Linked DNA regions of Prochlorococcus marinus CUG1416. The main gene of each other region encodes a partner of the protein of the gene in region 2 in a complex. Links are inferred from orthologs where the notes say so. Each region holds a gene or a part of one and is shown on either strand. Other genes may lie near its edges. The genes, in order: accD and accC.

Region 1 (4,225 bases), on a different replicon or contig from region 2:
AGGAGCAGGAACAAGTACAGTAAAAAGAGCCTTTGAGCATATTTTTGCCAGAGAAGATATTGTTCCCGCCGTTGTAGAAGGTGATAGTTATCACAGGTTTGAGAGAATGCCTATGAAAAAAGCTATGGCAGAGGCTCTTTCAAAAGGTGAAAATTTTTCTCACTTTGGTCCAGAGGCTAATCTTTTTGACAAGCTAGAAGAACTTTTTAAAATCTATGGTGAAACTGGAGGAGGGAAGAAAAGATATTATCTACATAGTCCTGAAGAAGCGGAAGAACATAATACAAGACTTGGGACATCCTTAGAGCCAGGACAATTTACTCCATGGGAAGATATTCCTGAGGGGACAGACGTACTATTTTATGAAGGGTTACATGGCGGGGTGGAAGGTGATGGATACAATGTGGCATCTTATGCTGACTTACTTGTTGGAGTTGTTCCGATAACAAATTTAGAATGGATTCAAAAAATTCATAGAGATAACGCAGAAAGAGGTTACTCAGCTGAAACCATTGTTGATACTATATTGAGAAGAATGCCTGATTACATAAATCACATTTGTCCACAATTTAGTAAAACCGATATTAATTTCCAAAGAATTCCTACAATTGACACTTCCAATCCTTTCATATGCAGGAATATTCCAACTCCTGACGAGAGCTTTGTGATTATACATTTCAGAAAAGGGGCGAGAGAAAAATGGGGAATTGATTTTCAATACTTGCTTGGAATGATACACGATTCATTTATGTCAAGTCCAACCAGTATCGTTGTAAATGGTGGAAAAATGGGTTTCGCAATGGAACTTATTCTTACTCCAATAATTCATAAAATGATTGAGGAGAAAAATAAAGGATAATTAATAATTAATTTTTAATTATTAACTCAAATACTTATATTTTTTCTAAGGATTAAGGAGTTCCTAATCTAAAAATCTCAAATATTTATATATCTTTCTTGATAAAAGTACCTTACTTAGATTTAAATAGAAAAAACAGGTAACGTTGTGTCATTAATCGACTGGTTTGCCGCAAGGCGTAAAGATCAATTTGTTGGGAAAGTTTCGCAAGATACTGACGAGGCGGATGGTTTGTGGGTTAAATGCTCAGAATGTTCCCAAGTGGCTTATAGAAAAGATCTAATTTCAAATTTCAATGTTTGTAGTAATTGTGGACACCACAATAGGATTAATAGCGATGAAAGGATAAGTATAATAGCTGATAAAAATTCATTCAAAGAATTTGACAGTTCACTAAGTCCTACAGATCCTTTAGGTTTTAAAGATAGAAGGGCATATGCTGATCGAATCAAAGAAAGTCAAGCAGGTACAGGTTTAAGAGATGGAGTCATAACAGGTTTCTGTTCTGTAAATTCAATCCCTTTAGCATTAGCTGTTATGGATTTTAGATTTATGGGGGGATCCATGGGTTCAGTAGTTGGTGAAAAAATTACAAGGATAATTGAGAGAGCAACTATAGAAAACTACCCAGTTCTAATTGTTTGCGCATCAGGTGGAGCAAGGATGCAAGAAGGCATGCTAAGTCTCATGCAAATGGCAAAAATATCTGGAGCACTAAAAAAACATAAAGAAAAAAATCTTCTATATATGCCCTTATTAACTCATCCAACTACTGGAGGGGTAACAGCCAGCTTTGCGATGTTAGGTGATTTAATTTTGGCGGAACCTAAAGCTCTTATAGGATTTGCTGGTAGAAGGGTTATTGAACAGACATTAAGAGAAAAATTACCCGATAATTTTCAAACAGCTGAATATCTTCTTGAGCATGGTTTTGTTGATGTAATAGTAAAAAGGAAAGATCTCAAGGATACTTTGACCAAAATTTTAAAAATTCACGGTGTAAAAGCACTTGCAGAAGCAAACACATAAGATGAAAATTATTTCTAATTTATTTTATTTTTCATTAACTCTTTTATTTTTCATTTTAAATTTTTCTTCCTATTCAAATGCAATAGGAAATGTTGATTGGGTTCTCCTAAAAGAGAATAATGATGGGAAAGAATGGCTTGATAAAGGGAGTATTAAACCGCTTCCAAATGGTGAAATAAGTGTCCTGACCAAGTTTTTTAAAAATCCAACTAATTCAGATAAAGGAGCGTTATCACTTTATGTAATGAGAATTAATTGCGATAAAAAAAAGTTCAAAGATACTTCTATAAATGGAATTCCTCAATTTAATTCAAAATGGCAAGCTTCTAATAATGATGAACTAATAGATGTTGTTATTGAAAGTAGTTGTTCAGAGTTTATTAATGGATAAGAATGAATACTAAAAATAAAAAATTAAAAATAGCAATAGCTGGACTTGGGTTTGGGAAAAAAGTTCATTTAGAGGCATTAAAAGAGTCTGTTTATTTAAAGCCTGTAGCTATTTATCATTATGAGGAAAAACAAAAATCGATTTTAGAGAAAGAAACGGGATTAGAGTTCTTTCATAATTGGGAAGACTTAGTAAAATCTCCAGAAATTGATGGAATTATTATTGCGACCCCTCCTGAATCAAGATTTAAATTAGCAAAACAAGCGCTTGAGAATAATAAGAATTTGCTACTTGAAAAACCTGTTTCAATATCGTCTTCTGAAATTGAGGAGCTTCAGAGAATATCTTTGATTAATAACTTAAGCGTATGTGTTGATTTCGAATACAGAGCAGTACCCCTTTTCCTTCAGACAAAAAAACTTATTGATGAAAATATTTTAGGAGATATATATTTAGTCAAATTAGATTGGTTAATGGGAAGCAGATCAGACCCTAAAAGAGTATGGAATTGGTATTCTTTGGAAGAAAAAGGTGGAGGAGTCATTGGTGCCTTAGGTACTCATGCATTCGATATGTTGAATTGGTTTTTTGGAGAATCAATAAACGTATCTGGCAAGTTAGCAACATCAATAAAAAAAAGACCTTTACCTAATTCCTCTAATTTAAATGATGTTACTAGCGAGGATGTTTGTCTAGCTAACATAGAAATATCAAACTACAGTTCGAATCTTATTCCATGCCAGGTATCTTTATCATCGATTTCTAGGAACGGTAGAGGATTTAGTTTAGAAATTTATGGAAGAGAAGGTTCACTTATTCTTAAAAGCGAGAACCAAAAAGATTATGTTCATGGTTTTAATTTGAAATATTCAAACAACGAAAATAAAGTACAAAATCTATCTGCAGATTCAATTTTTAATTTTGAAAAAACATGGACTGATGGCAGGATAGCTCCAGTCTTGAGAATTCAAAATTTATGGGCTGAGAGTATAATTAATAAAACACCTGTAATCCCAGGCTTGTGTGAGGGACTTGCAAGTCATAAAGTTTGCGAAGCAATAAGAGAATCTTCGAAGAGTGGGTTGAATATAAAAATATAGATTTTGTATATCTAATTACGTGACATTTGATCCCTCTTTGTACTAAACTCGCGGAAACAAGTGCTTTGTATAGCATCTAACTTATTTTAATTATGGCCCTCGTTCCACTAAGACTACTTTTAGATCACGCTGCTGAGAATGGTTACGGTATTCCAGCTTTCAATGTTAATAACCTTGAGCAAGTTCAAGCAATCATGGAAGCAGCATATGAAACTGATAGTCCTGTAATCCTCCAAGCTTCAAGAGGGGCAAGAAGTTATGCAGGAGAAATTTTCCTACGTCATTTAATACTTGCTGCAACTGAAACCTATCCAAATATTCCAGTCGTAATGCACCAAGACCATGGTAACGAGCCATCTACATGCTATTCAGCAGCAATAAATGGTTTCACATCAGTAATGATGGATGGGTCTCTAGAGGCAGATGCAAAAACACCAGCTAGTTACGAATATAATGTTGCAGTCACTAAAAAAGTAGTTGATTTTGCTCATTCAGTTGGGGTTAGTGTTGAAGGAGAATTAGGATGCTTGGGTTCATTAGAGACAGGAAAAGGTGAGGCTGAAGATGGTCATGGATTTGAAGGTGAACTTTCTACAGATATGCTTTTGACTGATCCTGATGAAGCTGCAGATTTTGTTGCTAAAACAAAAGTTGACGCTTTAGCTATTGCTATAGGTACAAGTCATGGTGCTTATAAATTCACAAGAAAACCTACAGGAGAGGTTCTTGCAATAAGCAGAATTGCTGAAATTCATAAAGCACTTCCAAATACCCATCTTGTAATGCATGGATCTAGTTCAGTTCCACAGGAATGGTTGGATATCATTAACAAATATGGTGGTGAAA
Region 2 (10,072 bases):
CCTTAATTCATACGAAGAAGGCTGCTTGAGTATACCTGGTGTCTATTTGAATGTAGTAAGACCATCAACTATCAAATTAAAATTTAGAGATGAAATGGGGAGACCACGTAAAATGAAAGCAGATGGACTTCTAGCAAGATGTATTCAACACGAAATGGATCACTTAAATGGAATATTATTTGTTGATAGAGTTACATCAAAAGATGATTTAAACAAAGAACTTATAAAAGAAGGCTTTAACGAAAAAGACGTTATTTCTATTAATTAATTTAATGACTGAAACTACAATATTTCAAAAAATAATTAATGAAGAAATTCCCTGCGAAAAGCTTTATGAAGATGAGTTTTGTATTGCTTTTAATGATATCCAGGCACAAGCTCCAGTACATTTTTTAGTTATTCCTAAAAAGCCAATTATCAGTTTATTAGAATGTATTGAAGAAGATGCAACTTTATTAGGTCATCTACTCTTTGTGGGTAGTGAAATAGCTAAATCAAAAAATTTAACAAATTGGAGGACAGTAATTAATACTGGAGCAGAATCAGGACAAACGGTTTTTCATTTACATATTCATTTTTTATCTGGAAGAAAAATGAATTGGCCCCCAGGTTAAAACTCTCGAAATCAAAGTATATGGGTTATAAATAAGAAAAAAGCAAAATGAATACACCAGATTCAATAAAAACAGAATCCAAAAATTTATTAAATTTAATCTCAAAAAATTGGGAAGAATTAGATGATTCCCTCAAAACTAAGTTAAAAAAAATTTGGAGGGTTTTAACTTATAAATGGCAATTACAAATTTTATTAAATTTACCTTTTCTACTATGGTGGGCATTAGATAAATCTTTTACAAAAGTACATGAGTTTGATGCAACAATATTGAATTACTTAAATTTACCTGACTGGGCACTTTCATTTATTGGCTTTGGTCAATAGACTTCTAAAAGATATAATTTATGTTATAAAATTTGTCGAGTAATGAATAAAGCCGTTAAAAATAAATCAAAACTACTTTACCAATTAAGAAAATTAAGGAAGTTATCCCAGCCATTTTTTCTCCCCATAGATCAATGTAATGGATTTCAATTCATTTGGCTTTTGATTTCTCTTTTATTTTGTGTTGGTGGAGTAGTACTTGTTGGTCTTACAGGAATAATCAGTTTTTTTGAAAGCTTTCAACCAATTTTTCTTGAAAAGTATTTCGGCGGCGTAGTAAATACTGTCAATTCAATTTGGGCTGGTGGCTGGGGATTGCTTTTCTCTGCCTTATTTTTAATTGGGTCAGGGAGCTTTTTCAGCTTAAGACGGCAATTAAAAAACCGTAGATGGTTACATTGGTTATTCCTTGCGATAATTGTATTAATGCTTTTAGCTGTAAACGGAATAAACGCAGGGATAGGATTTATCGCAAGAGATTTAACAAATGCTTTGGTAGAAAAACAAGAAGCTGGATTTTATCGGATTTTAGGGATTTACGCTTGTTGTTTTGCTGTTGCTCTACCAATACGTGTTTCTCAAATATTTTTCACATATAAATTAGGAATAATTTGGAGAGAATGGCTTTCAAAAAGTTTAGTCAAAGATTATATGACTAATAAAGCTTATTACCAATTAAATCCAAATGATGAAGAACAAACTGATGTAGATAATCCTGATCAAAGAATCACAGATGATACCCGAGCTTTTACCGGACAAAGTCTGTCTTTTACATTAGGTATTTTTGATGCATTACTAACATTTTCTCTTAATATTCTTATTTTGTGGAGTATCAGTACATCACTTACCTTTTCTTTATTTGGTTACGCTGCATTTGCAACTTCTATCCTTCTAATTGCTGGTAAAAATCTTGTAAAGATAGACTTTGATCAACTCAGATACGAAGCAGATTTTCGATATGGCTTAGTACATATTAGAGATAATGCTGAATCAATAGCCTTTTACTCTGGGGAGAATCCTGAACGAAGTGAAACTGAAAGGCGATTAGGAGAAGTGGTGAGAAACTTTAATTTACTGATTATATGGAGAGTAATAATTGACGTCATGAGAAGATCAATTAATTATGCTGGTAATTTCTTTCCATATTTAATAATGGCAATCCCTTACTTTAAAGGTGATATTGATTATGGGCGCTTTATTCAGGCAAGCTTTGCTTTTGGAATGGTTGAAGGTTCGTTATTTTTTATTGTTAATCAAATAGAAGAACTTGCAAAATTTACTGCTGGGATTGGCAGGTTAGAAGGATTCCAATCAAAAGTCGAATCCATTAGTCAAACTAGTCCTACAAGTAATCAAAACGTCATTTCAGATTATCCCTCAATTATTATTAATAATGCTGATCTTTCCCCACCAGGATCAAATAAAACAATAATTAAAAATTTAAATTTGAGCATCGACAATAATCAATCACTTTTAGTTGTAGGACCTTCTGGATGTGGAAAAACATCTTTACTAAGAATGATTAGTGGTTTATGGGAACCCGACCATGGAGTAATAAAAAAACCAAAAATTGGCGAATTATTATTCATACCTCAAAAACCTTATATGTTACTGGGTTCTTTAAGGGAACAATTATGTTATCCCACAGAAGTTAAGAAATTTAGTGATGAACATCTTACTTCTGTACTTCATGAAGTAAATTTAAAAACCTTAGTGGATCGTTACCCTAATCTTGACATCAAACAAGATTGGCCAAGAATTCTTTCTCTAGGCGAGCAACAAAGATTAGCTTTCGCAAGACTCTTACTAAATTCCCCAAGATTTGCAGTACTTGATGAGGCAACAAGTGCTTTAGATATTGACACTGAAGAAAAACTATATGGTTTACTAAAGGAACGAGAACTTTCTCTTATTAGTGTTGGACATAGACCTAGCTTAAAAGATTTTCATGAAAACATTTTAGAATTAAATGGACAAGGAGACTGGAAATTATTGACTTCTGATAAGTATAATTTTAAGGATTAACAAAAAAAAAATGAATTCTAAAGAAGAACAAACAAACTCAGAGGTTAATAATTTAGAGAATGATAGTTCCATAGAAAATCTACAAGATTCAAATTACATCAATGAAAAAACTAGAGATAATAAATCAGATGAAAAATCAATAGATATTGAAGATGAATATAAATTCGGATGGAGTAGTTATTCTGAAATTACTAATGGAAGATTTGCAATGATCGGATTCCTGGCAATAATACTAATTGAATTATTTAGTCAACAATCGTTTTTAAAATGGGCAGGAATCTTATAACTAATCATCAAATCTAGAACTATTATCTCTAGGTTTCCTCTTATTTGTTCCAACGGTATATCTACCATTTTGGTTATTTGCACTTGATCTAGTTGAAGAGCTTGGTCTCCGAGTCTCACGAGTCTTTTTTGCTTGATTAGCATCTTTGAATGAAGCATCTTCTACTTGAGCCGTTGAAGTTTGCTGCCTAATAGGAGATCTTGTCGGTTTCTTTCTTAACGGAGAAGAATCATCAGGATTAGACATATTATCTTGTCTCGAAACTCTACGATTAATTTTGGGTCTTGATCCTGTTTTAACTTCATTGCGAGATAAGTTTCGTCTCTCACCAAAATTTTTTCTTTCTGATTGATTAGTATTTCTGTCTTCAGGATTCTGTCTTCTTCTTATAGGTTCTTCATTTACAAACTGATTTGCTTCTCTTGTAGATGGCCTGCTTCTACTTGCAGCAGCAGAAGGTATAGCTCTTGAAACATTTCTCCTACGAGATCCTCCCCCCTCCATATATTCTTCTTCAAATTCCTCTTCTTGAGGTTTAAATCTTCTTGATGGTCTTTCGACTTCTTCAAACCTATCATAATCGTCATTAAATCGACCTCTAGAATTTCTGGGCACATCAGGAATAGAATCATCATCAAAATAAGATGACCTTCTAGCTTGATCAGTAGCAACACCCCTCAATCGCACACTTTCATATGCGAAAAAAACTGTAGTTCCTGCTAACAAAAACTGACCAAACTGAAGAATAGGATCTAATCTCCAACCTTGAAAAAATAATATTCCCCCGCATAAAAGACCTATAGCTGCAAAGAAAACATCATAATCTCTTGCTAATGCAGGTTTAAAAGACCTTAAAAAGTAAAGTCCGCCTCCACATACCGCTAGAACTATACCAACAATACTGGCCCAATTGAGACTAGCATTGACCACATTCTTTCTCCAAAATTTATTTTTTAAAGGGAGACATAATTCACCCTATATATATAGTGTACTTAAAACTTCTACAAAAACTAGCGTCTACCAGTAGAAGTACGATCAAGAGAGTCTTTCTGACTAACAAAAATCAAAAATGAAGCGGCTGGAATAACGATAAGTAAAGCGGCTGCTATAAAACTACCTATCATTCCAACTGCGGAATTATTGGCAACTTCAGCAGAAAAATCTGCAGCTAGTAATAAATTTGAGATTTGAAGCACTTTTTAAATATTTAATTCTCAATTTATAATACGAATTAAATACGATTCAATGGGTTATTTATTAAGATGAATTAAATAATTGTGATTTCCTTGCTTGAAAACGCTCTCCAAATTTTAGATGTTAGTTTAGGCATTTCTCTATCATATCTAACTATAGTTTTTTTAATAAGATTAATTCTTACTTGGTACCCAAAAATTGATTTAAGTAAAGGTTTTTGGTTATTAATTTCGATACCATCAAGCTCTATCCTAAATTTAACAAGAAAATTAATTCCCCCTATAGGAGGAGTGGATGTAGGCCCCGTCATTTGGATTGGGGTTATAAGTTTTTTAAGAGAGATTTTAGTTGGTCAACAAGGGCTTATAAAACTTGCATTGTATAGACATATTTCATAGATATTGTTTAATGATGCCTTTAGTAATTTGGTAATAACTCTTCTTCTACATATTTAGTATGTATCTTCCCTTCCTTAAACTTAGATTTATTCAGTAAGGTTAAATGAAAGTTAATTGTTGTTGGAATACCAGTTACTGCGCATTCATTTAAAGCCCTATTCATACGTTTAATTGCAGTATTACGATCTTTTCCCCAGACTATTAATTTACCAATTAAGGAGTCATAGAATGGAGGTATTTCATAACCAGTATAAACATGACTATCGACCCTTACACCAGGTCCACCGGGAGGAAGCCAACCAGTTATTTTCCCAGGTGATGGTCTGAAATTATGAGAAGGATCTTCAGCGTTGATTCTACATTCAATCGCATGACCATTCAAGTGAATATCATCTTGCTTAAATTCCAAGTTTGCTCCGCTTGCGATTTTAATTTGCTCAGCTATTAAGTCAACCCCCGTAACCATTTCAGTAACAGGATGTTCAACTTGAATCCTAGTATTCATTTCCATGAAATAAAAATTATCATTATCAACTAAAAATTCAACTGTACCAGCTCCTTCGTAACCGATACTTTTTGCAGCAGCAATTGCTGCATTTCCCATTTTTTTTCTTAGTTCAGTATTAATTGCAGGGCTAGGAGACTCTTCCAATAACTTCTGATGTCTTCTCTGAACTGAACAATCTCGCTCTCCTAAATGCACAACATTACCAGATCTATCTGCCAAAATTTGAACTTCTACATGTCTTGGCTTCTTTATAAATTTTTCCATATATAGACCGTCATTACCAAAAGCTGCTTCTGCTTCACCTTGAGCTGCTTTAAACATTTTTTCAAGATTATCAGCGTTTTCAACCAACCTCATACCTCTTCCGCCTCCACCAGCAGTGGCTTTGATAATGACCGGATAACCTATATCATCTGCCAATTTATAAGCCTCATTTACATTTGATAACAAGCCTTTACTTCCAGGTACTGTTGGAACTCCTACTTCTTCCATAGTTTCTTTAGCTGTAGATTTATCTCCCATAGATCTAATAGCTTTAGGAGATGGACCAATAAAAACTATGCCATGATCGTTACACATCTCAGCAAATTTATCATTTTCAGCAAGAAATCCATAACCAGGATGTATAGCATCAACTCCTCTCGATGTTGCGGCAGCAAGTATATTTGGAATATTTAAATAACTCTTATTACTCAACGAGTCTCCAACACAAACCGCTTCATCAGCAAGCTGAACATGCAATGCTTTTTTATCTACAGTGCTAAAAACTGCTACTGTTGCAATACCTAGTTCTCTACAACTTCTAACTATTCGTAAAGCTATTTCTCCACGATTAGCAATTAAAACTTTTTCAACCATTATGAAAATTAAATTGAAGAAATGAAAATGACTTAAAATAAAAAATTGTTTGCCAAAGTATTTAACAAAATTTTTTTAGTGATCAGAGTACATTTTTTACAATACAACCTTGACCGTTATATATGTATAAATATTTGTTTTATGCAATAGAAAAATAATGCATAACATTAAAAAATTATCTCTGAGAACTACATCCTTATTTCATTCAATAATGTATGATATTTTTAAGGTTTAGGCACCCGCCGGTGCTCGAAAACCCTTTGCGGACGTGGCGGAATTGGTAGACGCGCACGTCTAAGGAGCGTGTGGCTTAGGCCTTGCGAGTTCAAGTCTCGCCGTCCGCATTTGATTTATTCTGGTTTAACTGCAATGAAAAAAAAATCACCTGCAGTAGTTATAGTTTCAAATGGGCCTGGTGAATTATCTACATGGGTAAGACCTGTAGTGGATGAACTTAACCAAATAAATAAATCTCTATGTTATGAGGATAAACTAGATTTCTCTCTTAGGTTAGTACTGGTTCCTTGCCCAAATGCCACTGGTAAAGAATTTACAGTTGCAAATTCATGGAATAAATTCGAATTAATTACAAAATCAAACAGTTTTTGGAAATTATTAATGAAGCCATGTTCTTTTGCAAATTGGCCAAAAAAAGGAATAGTAATTTTCCTTGGTGGGGATCAATTTTGGAGTATTTTACTAGCTAAAAGATTAGGTTATCTAAATATCACATATGCTGAATGGGTTGCAAGATGGCCTCAATGGACAAACAAAATTGCAGCTATGAATAAAAAAGTAAAAGATTTGATTCCTAAAAGATATAAAAGTAAATGTCACATAATAGGCGATTTGATGGCAGATATAAAGTTAAATAGTGAAATATCATTAAAAGATAAAGAAAAACGTTATGTTGCCCTGTTGCCTGGTTCAAAAAAAGCCAAGCTCTCTATTGGAATTCCTTTCTTCTTAGAAATAGCAGATCATATCGCGAAAATAAATCAAAATATAAATTTTATAATCCCAATTGCCCCAACCACCAATAAAAGTGAATATTTATTCTTTCAAAGTGAGAGAAATCCTATTGCAAAATATTACTCATCAAAAATTAAAACAATTAAAAGCATCAAAGATTCCAGTTTTGATTATGTAATTGAGACATCACAAAATACAAAAATTTATCTAATAAAGAAACATCCTTGTTATGAAATATTAAAAGAATGTGATCTAGCCATTACAACTGTGGGTGCAAATACTGCAGAATTAGCAGCAATTTCTCTTCCAATGTTAGTTGTTCTACCAACTCAACATTTAAATATGATGAATGCCTGGGATGGTATTTTTGGAGTAATTGGAAAAATTTCATTCATAAATAGATTTCTAACATTTATAGTTAAATATTTCTATTTTAAAAAAAAGAAGTTTTTTGCTTGGCCAAATATTAAATCAAAAAAAATTATTGTCCCAGAAAGAATAGGAAATATTTCGCCCAAAGAAATTGCAAGAGAAGTATTATGTCTTATTAAAAATAAAGATCAATTGAAAAGTATTAGAGAAAATTTACTGAAAGAAAGAGGTAATAAAGGTGCTTCAGAAAAACTTGCTGATATAATTTTTGATTTAATAAAAAACCTTTATTAATTACCAAGGATCGTCGATTTCAAATTTTTCTGATTTTTTATTATCTTTCACTAAAGTTTTTTCTTCCAATGGTTCAATATCTAAAGTTTCTATTGCATTTTGAATTGGTCTTTTAGATGCCAAATTAGTATTTGATTTTTGCTTTTGTGTAAAATCAATATTTTTTTCTTCATCTATTTGATTAACAATTGTTTGATTGTCGATCTGACCAGAGTAATCATTCTCCATATAAAGCTTTTTTCTATTATTGATTTCTTCTGAAGAACTCTTTATTTCAACATATTCAAGTTCATCTTCATAATCATCTTGTTCAACAACTTCTTCTTCATATTCCTCAACTAAATTATTTTGTTGTTCTAAATCCGAACCAGACAGTAACTGATTCTCAACTGGTACAAGATTTGCTGCGTATCCATTTGCTTCCCTTTCATCCCATGAAGAACCTCCTACTCCAAGTTTCTCAAGTAGTCCACTACTTAATTGATTTAATTTCTCTTCTGCACCTTCATAAACAATAATCCTATCAGTACCACTACTTACTATTTCCTCAACAGGAATTTCCCAAGTACTTAAAACTCCCTCACCTAAAAGGGGCACGCCAACTGCACCCATGACAAGAGAAATCAAATCCCCAGTCTCAATATCAAAAGAAAACCCAAGCACTCTACCTAAAAGTTGTCCAGATTCTGTAATCACTTGACAATTAATTACCTTTCCATATCTTTCGGGAGAAAAACCTGAACTCAACGAATCTAGGGAGTCGACTAATATGACATCTCCAACTTGCTTTATACTTTCTAAAGGCATCCATTTTGGTAAGCCTGGTAGAAATCTTGTAAGTGGATTATCTCGAAGCCCCAAAGCCACCACCTCTCTTCTGTCAATATCAACAACAACTTCGCCAACTACACCTAAACGCCTCCCAGTATCAGTAGTTATAACTTGTGTTCCCATCAATTCTGACCTTAACCATAACCGTTCACTAGGAACAGAATTTGGCCGATTCTTATTTGCAGAGGTTTTAGACAAGCTCATAATTAACTTTTTATCATTCTGACGTATAAATTTAAAAAAGTGAGTTTATGCAGCATTTGGTAACCCAATAACTTGAGTATTAGCACCTCTTGCTTGCGCGACACCAATTGTTCTTTCAGACGCACTTATCATAGGCCTTCTATGACTTACGACTATAAATTGAGCATTTGATGACTGATTAGATATTAATTTTGATAACCTTTCAACATTTATACCATCTAAAAAACTATCAACCTCATCTAATGCATAAAAAGGTGAAGGTTTATACTTTTGCAAAGCAAATAAAAAACTTAAAGCAGTTAATGATTTTTCACCACCAGACATAGAGGCTAATCTTCTGACATTTTTGCCCTTAGGATGAGCCACTAAAGTTAAGCCTCCTTCCAAAGGTGAATTAGGATTTTCAAGCTGAAGAAAACCATCTCCATCAGATAAATTGGCAAAAATTTCTTTAAAGTGTTTATCAACTTCTACAAATGCTTGCATAAAAGCCTCTTGACGCATAGTTGATACAGTCTCTATTCTCAGCAATAATTCAGATCTTTCATTAGATAGAATTTCTAATTTTTCCCGTAAACCATTTAATCTCTCAATTAATTCTTCTAATTCATCAAGAGCCAACATATTTACAGGTTCTAAGCTTTGTAATTTTGCATTTATAATCGAGATTTCTGACTGCAAAGATTCAAGACTCTTCCCTTCATATTCTCCAAACTCCGGGGAAGGATTCGGGAGATCTTTTTTATAATTTTCTAATTTTATTTTCTCGCTCCTCATCTCTTCTTTAAGAGAATCCATATCTCTTTCAAGGTATTCCAGTTTTAATAGATAGTTATTATATTCTTGCCTTTTATTTGAAATTGAAGAGTTTAATTCATCTCTTTTCCTTCTCAATAAACCTAAATCCTTCTCTAGTGAATTTTTTTGATTATCGAGAACTAAAAGCTCTTTTTTAAACTTATCTCTTTTTTTGATCCATGCACTATGAGCAGTTGCAAGTTCTGTGATAGATCCCTGCAAGTTTTTTTCTTGTAATAATGTAATTTTTAATGAATTATTGATACGTTCTTTATTTAAAGCAAATTGATTCTTCTTATCTAATAATGTATCTCTCTCCTTCATAAGTAATTCAAGTTTTGTATCAAAATTATTAAACTCATTATTTAAAGCTATTAGTGATGATTTTTGAT

The links.
Region 1: the proteins of accC (region 2) and accD are in contact, whole or in part, in a solved structure (PDB 8UXZ), measured with the Escherichia coli proteins. The link is inferred for Prochlorococcus marinus CUG1416 from one-to-one orthologs.

Annotation. Positions count from the first base shown.
Region 1 is NZ_JAAORM010000002.1:480,327-484,551, reverse strand. Bases 1-2,947 are described here. They hold accD (acetyl-CoA carboxylase, carboxyltransferase subunit beta), read left to right. Parts: upstream 1-1,006; coding sequence 1,007-1,888; downstream 1,889-2,947. Other genes in these bases: HA146_RS04025 (Gfo/Idh/MocA family protein), read left to right, coding at 2,282-2,947; HA146_RS04030 (hypothetical protein), read left to right, coding at 1,890-2,279; HA146_RS04040 (phosphoribulokinase), read left to right, coding at 1-859. In the rest of the region: more of HA146_RS04025, read left to right, coding at 2,948-3,379; fba (class II fructose-bisphosphate aldolase), read left to right, coding at 3,472-4,225.
Region 2 is NZ_JAAORM010000001.1:68,353-78,424, reverse strand. What follows is about bases 4,037-6,945. They hold accC (acetyl-CoA carboxylase biotin carboxylase subunit), read right to left. Parts: upstream 6,210-6,945; coding sequence 4,863-6,209; downstream 4,037-4,862. Other genes in these bases: HA146_RS00350 (glycosyl transferase), read left to right, coding at 6,579-6,945; HA146_RS00365 (YggT family protein), read left to right, coding at 4,538-4,843; psbX (photosystem II reaction center protein PsbX), read right to left, coding at 4,262-4,447; HA146_RS00375 (Ycf66 family protein), read right to left, coding at 4,037-4,181. In the rest of the region: def (peptide deformylase), read left to right, coding at 1-268; HA146_RS00395 (histidine triad nucleotide-binding protein), read left to right, coding at 273-614; HA146_RS00390 (hypothetical protein), read left to right, coding at 662-940; HA146_RS00385 (ABC transporter ATP-binding protein/permease), read left to right, coding at 983-2,965; HA146_RS00380 (chlorophyll a/b-binding protein), read left to right, coding at 2,976-3,251; more of HA146_RS00375, read right to left, coding at 3,252-4,036; more of HA146_RS00350, read left to right, coding at 6,946-7,847; HA146_RS00345 (PRC-barrel domain-containing protein), read right to left, coding at 7,848-8,882; chromosome segregation protein SMC, read right to left, coding at 8,928-10,072. UniProt on the Escherichia coli protein: This protein is a component of the acetyl coenzyme A carboxylase complex; first, biotin carboxylase catalyzes the carboxylation of the carrier protein and then the transcarboxylase transfers the carboxyl group to form malonyl-CoA.